2 regions of the Sphingomonas sp. SP6 genome follow, and region 2 is predicted to be linked to the other one. Evidence: predicted binding sites of a transcription regulator. Region 2 holds the regulator's gene; the other holds the start of a gene.

Region 1 (7,152 bases), 99 kb from region 2:
ACGCTGATGCGGATGCAGGCGGCGCACGATCTCGCGCAGGTGCGGGCGCGGGCGGGGGAGATCGAGGTGGAACGGGTGGCGGCGTGATGAACAAAGCTTAGGGTGGTAAGTCGTCGTCGGCACGCCGTCTAGGTATCAGCTTCGTGACTTCCTGTGCTTTCAAAGGCTCGTAGTAGATGACGTTTATAATGCCCTCTATAATATCAAGAAGAGTACTCACCGTCTCCGCAGTCGGAGCGAAGTTGCGATGCATTGCTGCATGCCCCGCCTCTACCAACGTGTCTTTAAACATTGGAGCCTGGACTTTAGCTATAAAGCCCTCAGCGCAGAATCTATTTATATTTTCCACAAAAGATCCTTGATCTCCAACTTGATCAATCATCACGTGCTCTACTAAAGCTCTAATCCCCATCACAGCTAATCGATGTGCGCCCGCTGCCTCCGCTTCATAAATCTCGTCGATAAGACTGCCTAGAGCGTTAAGCTTAACATTTGTACGGTAGAAATGACCGGCGCCACATCGGCTTCTGACGCACTATAGACGGCGGGTAATGCTCTTTGTGAACGATTGGCTGTCCATCTGGATCGGCATCCTCCGAGAACCAATGATGATGTTCAAAATGGATGTCATCGCATCCCATGCATCTCAGAGCAACAAACGTGTCATTGCCATCAAACATAATGTAGTTGTTTTCGACTTCCTGCCAAGGGATCGATCTCTCGAAAATCCGTTCGTGATTGGTCTCGCGTAGGCACTTGTTGCAATGTGCTTTGGTCGATTGAATCGTCATGCAATATCACCCCGCCGTCACGAACGAATCCATCACCCGCTTTTGCCCCGCCTTCTCGAAGTCGATCTCGAGCTTGTTGCCCTCGATCAGCAGGATCGCGCCGTAGCCGAACTTCTGGTGGAACACCCGCTGGCCCACCGCGAGGTCGCTGCGGCCCTTGTTGCCGAGGCTGATCGCGCTCGCGCGGCTCTCCACTACGCGGGAGGGCTCGCGCGAGAAGGTGCGGCTCTGCCATTCGCCGCCGTTCGGGATCGTGCCGCCGAGCGTCCCCGCCGCGCGCTGCCAGCCCGGCCCACGCCCCGTCCCGCGCGCCACGTCGGCGAAGGGATCGGCGCGTTCGGACCAATTGGCCTGCCACAGGCTGGCGCCGCCGGTCATGGTCGTCTCGCTGTCGATGTGGGCAAGCGGCAGTTCGCCGACGAAGCGCGAGGGGATCGAGCTGGTCCACTGGCCGTAGATGCGGCGGTTGGCGGCGTGGAAGATGAAGGCGCGACGCCGCGCGCGGGTGATCGCGACATAGGCGAGGCGGCGCTCCTCCTCCAGCGAGCGGGTGCCGCCTTCGTCGAGCGCGCGCTGCGAGGGGAAGACGCCTTCCTCCCAGCCGACGAGGAAGACGGTGTCGTATTCCAGCCCCTTGGCGGCGTGGATGGTCATGATCGTGACCTTGGGGTCCTCGCGCGTCCCCTCGTTGTCCATGACGAGGCTGACGTGTTCGAGGAACGCGCCGAGCGTCTCGTACTCCTCCATCGCGCGCACGAGTTCGGTCAGGTTCTCCAGCCGCCCCGCCGCCTCGGTCGTCTTCTCGGCCTGGAGCATCGCGGTATAGCCGCTCTCGTCGAGGAGCTGGCGCGCGAGTTCGGGGTGGGGCAGCTCCGACGCCATCTGCCGCCAGCGGGCGATATCGCCTACGAGGTTGCCGAGCGAGCGGCGCGCCTGCGGGGTCAGCTCGTCGGTGTCGAGGATGCGCGCCGCCGCCGCGGTCAGCGACAGGCCGTTCGCGCGGGCGAGCTGGTGGACGCGCGCGACCGCCTTGTCGCCCAGCCCGCGTTTGGGGACGTTGACGATCCGCTCGAAGGCGAGGTCGTCGGCGGGCTGGTTGACGACGCGCAGATAGGCGAGCGCGTCGCGGATCTCGGCACGCTCGTAGAAGCGGAAGCCGCCGACGATGCGATAGGGCATGCCGATCGCGATGAAGCGATCCTCGAACTCGCGGGTCTGGTGCTGGGCGCGGACGAGGATGGCGACGTCGTCGAGGCTGGTCCCGTTCTTCTGCGCCGCCTCGATCTCGTCGGCGACGCGGCGCGCCTCCTCGGGGCCGTCCCAGACGCCGACGACGCGGACCTTCTCGCCGGCGCCGAGCTCGGTCCACAGCTCCTTGCCGAGGCGCCCGGCGTTGTTCGCGATCACCCCGCCCGCCGCGCCGAGGATGTGGGGAGTCGAGCGGTAATTCTGTTCGAGGCGGATCACCTTGGCGCCGGGGAAATCCTTCTCGAACTTGAGGATGTTCTCCACCTGCGCGCCGCGCCACGAATAGATCGACTGGTCGTCGTCGCCGACGCAGCAGATGTTGCGGCGCTCCTGCGCGAGCAGGCGAAGCCAGAGATACTGGACGCTGTTGGTATCCTGATATTCGTCGACCATGATGTAGCGGAAGCGCTGCTGATAGTGTTCGAGCACGCCGCGGTCGGTCTTGAGGATCGTCAGCACGTGGAGGAGGAGGTCGCCGAAGTCGCAGGCGTTCACCGCCTTCAGCCGCGCCTGATATTGTTCGTACAGCTCGCCGCCGCGGCCGTTGGCGTAGCGCTCGCTCTCGCCGGCGTCGATCTCGCGCGGGACGAGGCCCTTGTTCTTCCATTCGTCGATGAGGCCGGCGAGGCTGCGCGCGGGAAAGCGCTTCTCGTCGATGTCGGCGGCGACGATCAGCTGCTTGAGGAGCCGGAGCTGATCGTCGGTGTCGAGGATGGTGAAGTTCGATTGCAGCCCGACGAGCTCGGCGTGGCGGCGGAGCATCTTCGCGCCGATCGCGTGGAAGGTGCCGAGCCAGGGCATGCCCTCGACCGCGTCGCCGACCAGCCGCCCGACCCGCTCACGCATCTCGCGCGCGGCCTTGTTGGTGAAGGTGACGCTCAGGATCTCGGACGGCCAGGCGCGCCTGGTGTAGAGCAGGTGCGCGAGGCGGGCGGTGAGCGCGGCGGTCTTGCCGGTGCCGGCGCCGGCGAGGACCAGGACCGGGCCGTCGGTGGTCAGCACCGCCTCGCGCTGGGGCGGATTGAGCGCGGCGAGGTAGGGCGGGTCGCGCTCTGCGCTGGTCGAGATCGGCTGAGGGGTCACCCGTGAACAACTAGGCAACATCGTCGCCGGGTACAACCACGCGGCGAGCCGCGAGCGCGGCCATCCGATGTACGCAACGGCTTGTCGCAAACCGCCTGGGGGCTTGGGCGCGCCGTAAAGGCCGGGGGCTGGCGAAGCAACAATCGTTCAGGCTAGGTTGCGGAATCGGCCTGACCGAACGGGCCGGGGGACAAAGGGGTTCTTTTCATGAAGCAGCAGCAGACGTACGGCCCGCGTGCCGGTTACGAAGACGTGGCGAATTTCGATCGGGTCGTGGCTCATCTCGACGGCACCGCGGCGAAGCTGAACTGGTCGCTCGGCGGCTCGGACGGCGCGGTCGTCTCGGCCAAGCCGCCCAAGAGCCCGAGCGCCGCGGACGAGGTCGGCTTCGTCAACGGCCTGAAGGCCGACGGCACGATCAACAGCACCTCCTATTGGGGCAGCGTCGGCAAGACCGCCTACAAATGGGGCAGCGACGACCATGCCGGCACCTCGGGCGGGACGGTCAAATATTATTTCGATCCGGCGTCGAAGTGGAGCGCCGCCGAGAAGATGACGTGGCTTCAGGGCTTTTCGATGTGGGCGGGCGTCGCCAACATCCAGTTCGAAGAGACCAAGTCGTCGAGCGCCGCGAACGTGACGCTTCGTCGCGGGCATGACGGCGGCGCCTATACGTCGCTGTCCACCACGCGCGGCTCGGGCGACGATCTCGGCCATCCGTCGGGCAAGGGGCTGATCTCGATCGACACCAGCACGCCCGGGTTCGAGCTCGACGGCGGGTTCGACACCTACGGCGGCTATGGCCTGTCGTCGGTGATCCACGAGATCGGGCATCTGATCGGCCTCGGCCATGGCGGCGCCTATAACGGCAACGTCGATCCCGCGACCCAGCAGTTCAGCGCCTACGACGACCGGATGTACACGATCATGTCGTACATCTTCTGGGGCAACGACGACGCCAAATACCTGTCGCAGAACCCGTATCAGGGCACCGACTGGGGCATCACCGACGATGGTATCCGTCGCCAGGCGCCGCACACCATCATGCAGCTCGACATCCAGGCGATCCAGCAGATCTACGGCGTGTCGACCGATTCGCCGTTCGAGGGCGGCCAGACCTACGGCTTCCACTCGAACATCCAGGGCGCGTTGCACGACTTCTTCGACTTCACGGTCAACACCAACCCGGTCGTGACGCTCTACAATCAGGGCACGAACAACACGCTGGATCTGTCGGGGTACGGCGACGCCCAGCGCATCGACCTGCACGGCGGCGCCTTCTCGGACGTGGGCGGGCACACCAACAACGTCGCGATTGCGAAGGGCACCGTGATCGACCACGTCATCGGCGGATCGGGCAACGACACGATCGTCGCCAGCGACGTCGGCACCAGCATCACCGGCGGCAAGGGCGTGGATACGCTGACCGGCGGCGCCGGCGCCGACACGTTCATCTTCGACGACGGCGACTCGGGCAAGAAGGCCGCTGTGGCCGACGACATCACCAACTTTACCCACGCGCAGGGCGACCGGATCGACCTGTCGGCCATCGACGCGATCAAGGGAGGCGGCGACGACACCTTCACCTTCATCGGTTCGTCGGCCTTCACCGGCCATGCGGGCGAGCTTCGCTTCGTGGTGAGCAACGGCGATCTCACCCTGAGCGGCGACGTCAACGGCGACGGCAAAGCGGACTTCCTGATCCACTTCGACCACATCACGACGCTCGTCGTCGGCGATCTGGTCCTCTGATCGCATCGCCTTCGGCGAATCCTGCGTCCCGGCCGCACCGCGTGCGGCCGGGACATGCGGCCGGCGCGAGCCGCGCCGGTCATCAAAGCGTCATGTCCACAGGCGATGAGCGTGCGCATGGCCAGCACCGCGATCGCCGCCGAGCCCGGAACCCGCCACGCCGGGCCGCACCTCGACAAGCCCCTCCATCCCGCGGGACGCTGGATGTTCCTGGCGGTGCTCGCCGCCGGGCTGATCTATGCGGTGATCTCGATCGTCACTGAGACGCAGTCGGTCGGCGAATCGCTGGCGATCGGCGCCTTCCTGTTCCTCGGCCTGGCGCTGCTGATCGCGCTCGGCTTCGAGTTCGTGAACGGGTTCCACGATACCGCCAATGCGGTCGCGACCGTGATCTACACCCATTCGCTGTCGCCACCCGTCGCGGTGGTGTGGTCGGGCGTGTGGAACTTCATCGGCGTGCTCACGTCGAGCGGGGCGGTCGCCTATTCGATCATCACGCTGCTGCCCGTCGACCTGATCCTGCATGTCGGCAGCGGCGCGGGCTATGCGATGATCTTCGCGCTGCTGCTCGCCGCGATCGCGTGGAACCTGGCGACCTGGTTCGTCGGCATCCCGAACTCCTCGAGCCACGCGCTGATCGGCTCGATCCTGGGCGTCGGCCTGGCCAACCAGCTCATGGCGGGGGCGGACGGCACGTCCGGGGTCGACTGGGGGCAGGCGGAGAAGGTACTGGCGGCGCTGCTGTTCTCGCCCATCGTCGGGTTCGTCGGCTCGCTGGTGCTGCTGCTCGTCATGAAGCGCGCGCTGCCCGACAAGACGCTGTACGAGGAACCCAAGGGTCAGCAGCCCCCGCCCAAGGGCATTCGCGCGCTGCTGGTCTTCACCTGCACCGCGGTCTCGTTCGCGCATGGGAGCAACGACGGGCAGAAGGGCATGGGCCTCATCATGCTGATCCTGATCGGCGTCGCCCCGACCGCCTATGCGCTCAACCGGACCATGCCCGACAGCGCCACGCCGGCGTTCGTCCAGTCGGCCGACCGGGCGGCGCAGGGCTTCGTCGCGATGGGGGGCAAGCCCGACACGTCGTTGCCCCACGCCCGCGCGACGCTGACCGACGCGCTCAAGACGCGGAAGCCGAACTCGCCCGAGGTCTATGGCGCGGCCGCGTCGCTTTCGACCGATATCTCGAACCGGGTTCAGCAATACGGGTCGCTTCGCCAGGTGCCCGCGGCGGCGACGCCCAACCTGCGCAACGACATGTATCTGGTGCTCGACACGGCCACGCTGATCACCAAGGGGGATGCCGCCAAGGCGCTGCCCGCGCCGGCGGTGAAGGCGGTCACCGATTACCAGAAGAATCTGGAGAAGGGGACGCGCTACATCCCGATCTGGGTCAAGGTGGCGGTCGCGATCGCGCTGGGGCTGGGGACGATGGTCGGGTGGAAGCGGATCGTCGTCACCGTCGGCGAGAAGATCGGCAAGAGCCACCTGACCTACGGCATGGGTGCCGCCGCCGAGCTGACCGCGGCGTCGACCATCCTGCTCGCCGTCGGTTATGGGATGCCGGTTTCGACGACGCACATCCTGTCGTCGGGCGTGGCGGGCGCATCGGTCGCGAACGGGGCGGGGCTCCAGCGGCGGACGATCCTGGCGATCGTCTCCGCCTGGGTGATGACGCTACCCGCGGCGATGCTGCTGGCGGGCGTGCTCTACTGGCTGCTGCTGGGGGTGGTCAGGATGGTCGGGCTCGGCTGAGCCCGCGATCGCCGTTCCGACGGCTGCGAAGCGATCACCCGCTCACCGTCGCGTCGGCTGTCCGGCGCGGCGGTGTCGCGTGACGGGTCGGACACGAAAAATCGGGGCGGCCCCGGTGGGACCGCCCCGCAGTTCAGGGATGCCGGGCCGAAGGGGGAAGGGCCCGGCTGCCGTCGCCAACAGGGGAGAAAACGACGGCGAAGACCCAGGTAGAGCCCGCGGATTGCGCGCGTGTGTCCGCGGGGCCGTTCATATGTTGCCCACGCGAAATCTTCCCCTCGCCATCCCCGTTCCGCTTGCCGCGCCCGGCCGCTAGGCTGGCGGGATGACCCATCCTCATACGCGCATCCTGCTCGCGAGCCTCGTCGGCACCTCGGTCGAGTTCTACGATTTCTACATCTATGCGACCGCGGCGAGCCTGGTGTTCGGGACGCTGTTCTTCCCGGCGAGCGACGAATCGGCGCGGCTGCTCGCCAGCTACGGCAGCCTAGCGGTCGCCTTCGTCGCGCGACCCATCGGGGCG
Region 2 (7,152 bases):
CGCGCGCCGCCCAGGTGGAGGAACCCGGTCGGCGAAGGCGCGAAACGGGTGACGACAGGCGCCGCGGGGCCGCCCGCGGGATCGGTGGTTGCGCTCAAGCGCGCTTGCTCCCAGGCTGGAATCTCGATGGCCAGTTCAGCCGCAGCCGCCCGTAGCACGGCGTTCGAACCGCTTCAAACCAGCGGGCGGCGGTGGCGCGAGCCGGTGGAGCGCTGGCTGGAGGCGGAGCGCGACCAGCTGCCGCTCTGGTTGCCGGTGATGCTGGGCCTCGGCGTCGCCGCGTGGTTCGCGCTGCCGACCCGGACCGGATGGCTGGCGGCGATCGCGGCGGCGCTGGCGGTCGGCTGCCTGGGGCTGACCGCATGGCGCGGGGGGCGCGCGGGGCTTGCGGTCGCGGCAGCGGGTGGCGCGGTCGCGCTGGGAGTCGCGCTCGCCTGGGCGTCGGCGGAACGGGCGCGCGCGCCGGTCCTCGCCGCTCCGGTCGTCGCCGCGGTCGAAGGGCGGGTCACGCGCGTCCAGCATCTGCCGGCGCGCGAGCTGGTGCGGGTGACGATGATCCCGACGCGGATCGCGCCTACGGGCCGGCAGACCACCGTGCCGACGCCCAGGTCGATCCGGCTCAACGTCGCTGTCGGCGACGCCCCACCCGGGCTGACCGCCGGAGCGGTCATCCGACAGCGGGCTCGGCTGATGCCGCCGCCGTCGCCGGCGGTGCCCGGCGCGTACGATTTCGCCCAGGTCGCGTGGTTCGCCCGCCTGGGCGCGACGGGCCGGGCGTTCGCGCCGGTGACGGTGATCTCTCCCGGCGTTGCCGAAGACGGCCTGCGCTCGCGACTGAGCCGGCTGATCGAGGCGAGGGTGCCCGGCAGCGAGGGCGGGATCGCGGCGGCGCTGGCGACCGGCGACACGGGTGCGATCGCGGACGACGACTCGGAAGCGATGCGGCGGGCGGGGCTGGCGCACCTCCTGTCGGTCAGTGGCCTCCACATCACCGCGGCGGTGGCGCTGACGATGTGGCTGGTGCTCCGCGTGCTCGCGCTCAGTCCGGCGCTGGCGTTGACCGGGCGGCTGCCGCTGGTGGCAGGTGGCGCAGCGGCGCTGGTGGCGATCGGCTATACGCTCTTGACCGGCGCGGAGGTGCCGACGATCCGCAGCTGCGTCGCGGCGCTGCTCGTGCTCGCGGCCATGGCGGTCGGGCGGCAGGCGGTGACGCTGCGGCTGGTCGCGGCGGGGGCGGTCATCGTGCTGCTGGTCTGGCCCGAGTCGCTGGCGGGTCCAAGCTTCCAATTGTCGTTCGCGGCGGTGACCGCGATCATCGCGCTCCACGAGCACCCGAAGGTGCGTGCCTGGTTCCTGCCGCGCGACGAGGCCAGGTGGCGAAGGGTCGCGCGCGAAGGAGGGTCGCTGCTGCTGACGGGGCTGGTGGTCGAGGCGGCGCTGATGCCGATCGCCGTCTATCACTTCCACAAGGCCGGGCTGTACGGGGCCGTCGCCAACATCGTCGCCATCCCGCTGACCACCTTTGTCGTGATGCCGCTGGAGGCGTCGGCGCTCGTCTTCGAGCCGACGGGCCTGGCAGGGCCGCTGTGGTGGCTGCTCGAGCGGACACTGGCGCTACTGCTCTGGCTTGCCCACCGGGTCGCCGCCGCGCCGGGGGCGGTGGCGGCGCTGCCCGCGATGCCAGGCGGAGCGTTCGCGCTGATGGTCGCCGGCGGCCTGTGGACGGCGTTGTGGCGGACGCGCTGGCGCCGGCTCGGAGCCGCACCGTTCGCGGCGGGGCTCGTCTGGGCGCTGCTGAGCCCGACTCCGGACCTGCTGGTGACCGGCGACGGACGGCATCTCGCGATCCGAACCGCAGCGGGCGTCGCCGTGCTGCGCGACCGGGCGGGAGACTATACGTTGGACACGCTGGCGGAGAACGGCGGGGTGGACGGCGATCCGGTGTTCCTGGTCGATCAGCCCGAGGCGCGATGCACGCGCGACCTGTGCATCGTCGACCGTGAGGCGGGCGGGCGGCGGTGGCGCGTCGTGGCGACGCGAAGCGCCTACCGGGTCCCCATCGACGAGTTGATCGCGGCCTGCCGGGGCGCCGACATCGTCATCAGCGAGCGTCCGCTGCCGTGGCGATGCCGGCCGTCATGGCTACGGCTCGACCGCGACGTGCTGGCGACAACGGGCGGCGTGGCGGTGACGCTCGCGGCCGGGCGGGTCGCCACCGTCCTCCAGCCCGGCGACGAACATCCGTGGCGGGCAGTCAGTCGTAACGGCGGAGCAGCCCCGACAGCTTTCCCTGAACGCGGACCTGCGAGGGCGCGTAGCGCTGGGGATCGTAGGCGCGATTGGCGGGATCGAGGCGGATCATCGCACCCTCGCGACGGAAGTATTTGAGCGTCGCCTCGCTGTCCTCGATCAGCGCGACCACGATCTCGCCGTCGCGCGCGACCTCCTGACGGCGGATCAGCGCGAAATCGCCATCGAGGATGCCCGCCTCGACCATCGAATCTCCCGAGACCTCGAGCGCGTAATGCTCGCCCGAGCCGAGCAGCGCGGCGGGGACGGACAGCGTGGTCGAGCCCTCGAAAGCCTCGATCGGGGCGCCCGCGGCGATGCGGCCGTGCAGCGGGATCTCGACGGTGTCGTTCGCCGGCTCGGGCCGGGGCGTGGCGGCGCGCGTCGGCTTCTTCGCCTCGGCGCGCTCGGGCATCTTGATCACCTCCAGCGCGCGGGCGCGATTGGGCAATCGGCGGAGGAAGCCACGCTCCTCGAGTGCGGAGATCAGGCGATGGACCCCCGACTTCGACTTGAGGTCGAGCGCGTCCTTCATCTCCTCGAACGAGGGCGAAACCCCGGTCTGGGTCAGGCGATCGTCGATGAAACAGATGAGTTCGTGTTGCTTGCGCGTGAGCATGATCGGCCTCGCTGGCGAACAGACGACGAACCTTTACGGAACGCTCTTGCACACGTCAAGCGATCATCAGGATCTCCGCCGAGTCGCCCGTGACAGTGGGCGGTGCATGCGCCGGTCGCACGATCAGGCAGTTGGCGCGGGCGAGCGTGAGGAGCATCGAGCTGTCCTGAATCGCGGCGGCGAAGAGGCGGCCATCACGCAGCTCGGCACGTAGATAATCGGTGCGGGCGCCGTTGCCGGGCAGATCCTCCCCGAGCGTCCCGGTGGTGGTTCGCGGCATGGGATCGCGGGCGCCTGCCAGTGCGGCGACGAGCGGTCGCGCGAACAGGATGGTGGTCACGAAGGCCGAGACCGGATTGCCGGGGAGGCCGAGCACCTGCGCGTCGCCAAGCCGACCGGCCATCATCGGCTTGCCCGGTCGCAGCGCGATCCGCCAGAAGTCGATGGTCGCCCCTGCCGTCTCCAGCGCCGGCCGGACCAGGTCGTGATCGCCGACCGACGCGCCGCCGGTGGTGAGCAGCAGGTCGCAGCGGACCGCCGCGAAGGCGTCGCGCAGGGTGGCGAGATCGTCGCGAAGGATGCCGAGATCGACGATCTCGACCGGCAGATCGGCGAGCAAGCTGCGCAGGAGTAGGCGGTTCGACTCCGGCAGGCCTCCATCGGGGATCGGCTGACCGACCTCAACCAGTTCGTCGCCCGTGCTGGCGATCGCGACACGGACCGGGCGGCGGACGGTAACCGCAGCGACGCCGGCGGTGGCCGCGACCGCCAGGCGAGCGGGAGTCAAGCGTTCGCCCGCGGCGACCAGCTCCTGACCGTCCGTAAAATCGAGGCCGCGACGACGGACGTTGCGGCTCGGCCCCGTCGGACCTTCGCCCGTGAGGATCAGCCGGTCCTCGTCGCGCCGCGCCTCTTCCTGGATCAGCACCGCGTCAGCGTCCGCGGGCAGGGCGGCGCCGGTGAAGATCCGGGTCGCCTCGCCCGGGCCGATCCCTCCGGCGAAGGGTCTGCCTGCCGCGCTTTCCCCGATCACCCGCCAGGGCCCCGGCAGGTCGGCGGCGCGGATCGCATAGCCGTCCATCGCCGACAGGTCGGCGGCGGGCTGGGTGCGCCGGGCGATCACGGGCGCCGCCGTCCACCGGCCGAGCGCGTCGGCGATCGCGACGACTTCGCTCGAGACCGGACGTGCGGCGGCGACCAGGCGTTGCTGCGCCACGGCGACGGCGAGAAGGTGAGGCGGAGCTTCGAAGGTCACACTTGGGTTCACATCATCGCGAGCGGGCGGGCGCGTCACGCCGGGGCCGGCCGAAGGTTGCGGAAGGCGACCCGCCGAGCGGCGCTCTCAGCGCCGACGACCTGCCCCGAGCTCGTCCGCCGAGAGCTTGCCGTCGTGGTCGGTGTCGAGCCGGTCGAAGCGGCGCTGCATCCGCTCGGGCGCCTCGCTCTTCTCGACGAAACCGTCGTTGTTGGTATCGAGTCGTTCCAGTCGACCGCCGCGGTCGCCTCGGCCTCCGCGATCCCCTCGGTCGCGGCGCTCCTTGCGATCCTGCCGATCCGACGATGTGCCGTCGTGCTGCGAACACGCCGCGAGCGAGGTCGCGATGAGCGCGGCGGCGAAGATTATGCGCATGGTGGTCCCTCCAGTCCGGTTCCCGGCGACCCCCAAACGCGGAACCCGCCGTGCGGATGCATCGGTCCGTCGCATCATGCCGCAGCGCACCCCAATGCTTGCATAGGTCGCCCGGAGGATTATGGACGCTGGCAACCCTGAAGGACATGCCCTTGGCCAGCAAAGCCGCTCCCGTTCGAACGCGCCCGATGTCGCCCCATCTCCAGATCTGGAAATGGGGTCCGCACATGACGGTCTCGATCCTGCACCGCGTGACCGGATCGGGAATGGCGACGGTGGGCGCGTGCCTGCTGGTCTGGTTCCTGGCCGCGCTCGCCACGGGGCCGCAGGCCTATGCCACGTTCGTGGACGTTTTCACGCTCTCCTCCGGCCGGCTCAACATCCTGGGCTGGATCGTCGGCGTCGGGCTGACGCTGTCGTTCTTCCAACACATGTCGAGCGGCGTCCGCCACCTCATCATGGATACCGGCGCGGCGTTCGAGCTGAAGACGAACAAGACGCTCGCCTATCTGACCTTCGCCAGTTCGATCACGCTCACCGTGCTGTTCTGGCTCGTCGTGGAGCTGCGCTGATGGGTACCGGGACGCAACTCGGCCGCGTGCGCGGCCTCGGCTCGGCCCACGCGGGAGTCGAGCATTGGTGGCGGCAGAAGCTGACCGCTGGATCGAACTTCCTGTTGATGGCGTGGCTGCTGATCTCGGTGGCGACCCGACCGAGCTACGGCTACCCGGCGATGCGGGCGTGGCTGGCGTCGCCCTGGGCGGCGGTGCCGATGCTGCTGTTGATCGTCAGCGTCTTCTATCACTTTCGCCTCGGATTGCAGACGGTGATCGAGGATTATCAGCACAATGAGAGCCGCGTCGTCGCGATGGTCCTCCTCAACTTCTTCGTTGTCGCGACCGCCGGCGTCGCCATCTTCTCGATCCTCAAGATCGCGTTCGGAGCATCCGTGTAATGCCTGCCGCTTATCAGATCATCGACCACACCTATGACGCGGTGGTCGTCGGAGCGGGCGGCAGCGGGCTGCGCGCGACGATGGGGATCGCCGAGAGCGGGCTGAAGACCGCCTGCATCACCAAGGTGTTCCCGACGCGCAGCCACACCGTCGCGGCGCAGGGCGGGATCGCCGCGTCGCTCGGCAACAACTCGCCGGATCACTGGTCCTGGCATATGTACGACACCGTCAAGGGCTCCGACTGGCTCGGCGACCAGGACGCGATCGAGTATATGGTGCGCGAGGCGCCGGCCGCGGTCTATGAGCTCGAACATGCTGGGGTGCCGTTCAGCCGCAATGACAACGGCACGATCTATCAGCGGCCGTTCGGCGGGCACATGCAGAACATGGGCGAGGGGCCTCCCGTCCAGCGCACCTGCGCCGCCGCGGACCGCACCGGCCATGCGATGCTCCACGCGCTCTACCAGCAGAGCCTGAAATATGACGCGGACTTCTACGTCGAATATTTCGCGCTCGACCTGATCATGGAGAACGGCGCGTGTCGGGGCGTGATCGCCTTGTGCATGGACGACGGCTCGATCCACCGCTTCCGCAGCCATGCGGTCGTGCTGGCGACCGGCGGCGGCGGGCGCGTGTACCAGTCGGCGACCTCGGCGCACACCTGCACCGGCGACGGCAACGGCATGGCGCTGCGCGCGGGCCTCCCCCTGCAGGACATGGAGTTCGTCCAGTTCCACCCGACCGGCATCTATGGCGCGGGTGTGCTCATCACCGAGGGCGCGCGCGGCGAGGGCGGTTACCTGACCAACTCCGAAGGCGAGCGCTTCATGGAGCGCTACGCCCCGTCGGCGAAGGACCTGGCGTCGCGTGACGTCGTCAGCCGCTCGATGGCGATGGAGATGCGCGAGGGGCGGGGAGTCGGCGCGGAGAAGGACCACATCTTCCTCCATCTCGACCATATCGACCCCGCCGTGCTGCACGAGCGGCTGCCCGGCATCACGGAGACGGGCAAGATCTTCGCCGGCGTCGACCTGACCAAGACGCCGCTGCCGGTGACTCCGACGGTCCATTACAACATGGGCGGGGTGCCGTGTAACTGGCGCGGCCAGGTGGTCCAGAACAAGGATGGCGACCCGGACAGCGTCGTTCCGGGCCTGTACGCCGTCGGCGAGGCGGCCTGCGTGAGCGTCCACGGCGCCAATCGCCTCGGATCGAACAGCCTGATCGACCTCGTGGTCTTCGGGCGGGCGACCGGGATCCACCTGAAGGAAACGCTTAAGCTCAATACCCCGCACAATCCGCTGCCCAAGGGCTCGGAGGAGATGGCGCTCGGCCGGCTCGACCATTTCCGCCACGCGAGCGGCGGCTCGAAGACCGCGCAGATCCGGACCGAGATGCAGAAGACGATGCAGCGCCACGCCGCGGTCTTCCGCGATACCGCGCTGCTCGCCGAGGGCGTCGCGAAGATGGACGGGATTTATCGGCGGATGGAGGACGTCGGCGTCACCGATCGCAGCCTCATCTGGAACACCGATCTGGTCGAGACGCTGGAGCTCGACAACCTGATCAGCCAGGCGGTGGTGACGATGCGATCGGCGGAGAACCGCAAGGAAAGCCGCGGCGCGCACATGCACGAGGACTTCCCCGACCGGAACGACG

What was found. Region 2 encodes LexA, which represses DNA repair genes until DNA is damaged. Its sites were predicted from a motif close to GTTCCNCNCTTGTTCT; they were not measured.
Region 1: the regulator LexA is predicted to act here: its motif matches at 3,126-3,141, upstream of AC4GYY_RS03770 (ATP-dependent helicase).

Annotation. Positions count from the first base shown of each region.
Region 1 is NZ_JBZFLG010000001.1:768,479-775,630, forward strand. It holds gene AC4GYY_RS03760 (HigA family addiction module antitoxin) at 1-87, shown strand, start outside; gene AC4GYY_RS03765 (DUF4145 domain-containing protein) at 98-463, opposite strand; gene AC4GYY_RS03770 (ATP-dependent helicase) at 798-3,122, opposite strand; gene AC4GYY_RS03775 (M10 family metallopeptidase C-terminal domain-containing protein) at 3,330-4,874, shown strand; gene AC4GYY_RS03780 (inorganic phosphate transporter) at 4,992-6,629, shown strand; gene AC4GYY_RS03785 (MFS transporter) at 6,955-7,152, shown strand, end outside.
Region 2 is NZ_JBZFLG010000001.1:867,087-874,238, reverse strand. It holds gene gltX (glutamate--tRNA ligase) at 1-98, opposite strand, end outside; partial or broken gene AC4GYY_RS04275 (ComEC/Rec2 family competence protein) at 127-1,683, shown strand; gene lexA (transcriptional repressor LexA) at 2,255-2,908, opposite strand; gene AC4GYY_RS04265 (molybdopterin molybdotransferase MoeA) at 2,964-4,124, opposite strand; gene AC4GYY_RS04260 (EF-hand domain-containing protein) at 4,251-4,538, opposite strand; gene sdhC (succinate dehydrogenase, cytochrome b556 subunit) at 4,727-5,110, shown strand; gene sdhD (succinate dehydrogenase, hydrophobic membrane anchor protein) at 5,110-5,493, shown strand; gene sdhA (succinate dehydrogenase flavoprotein subunit) at 5,493-7,152, shown strand, end outside.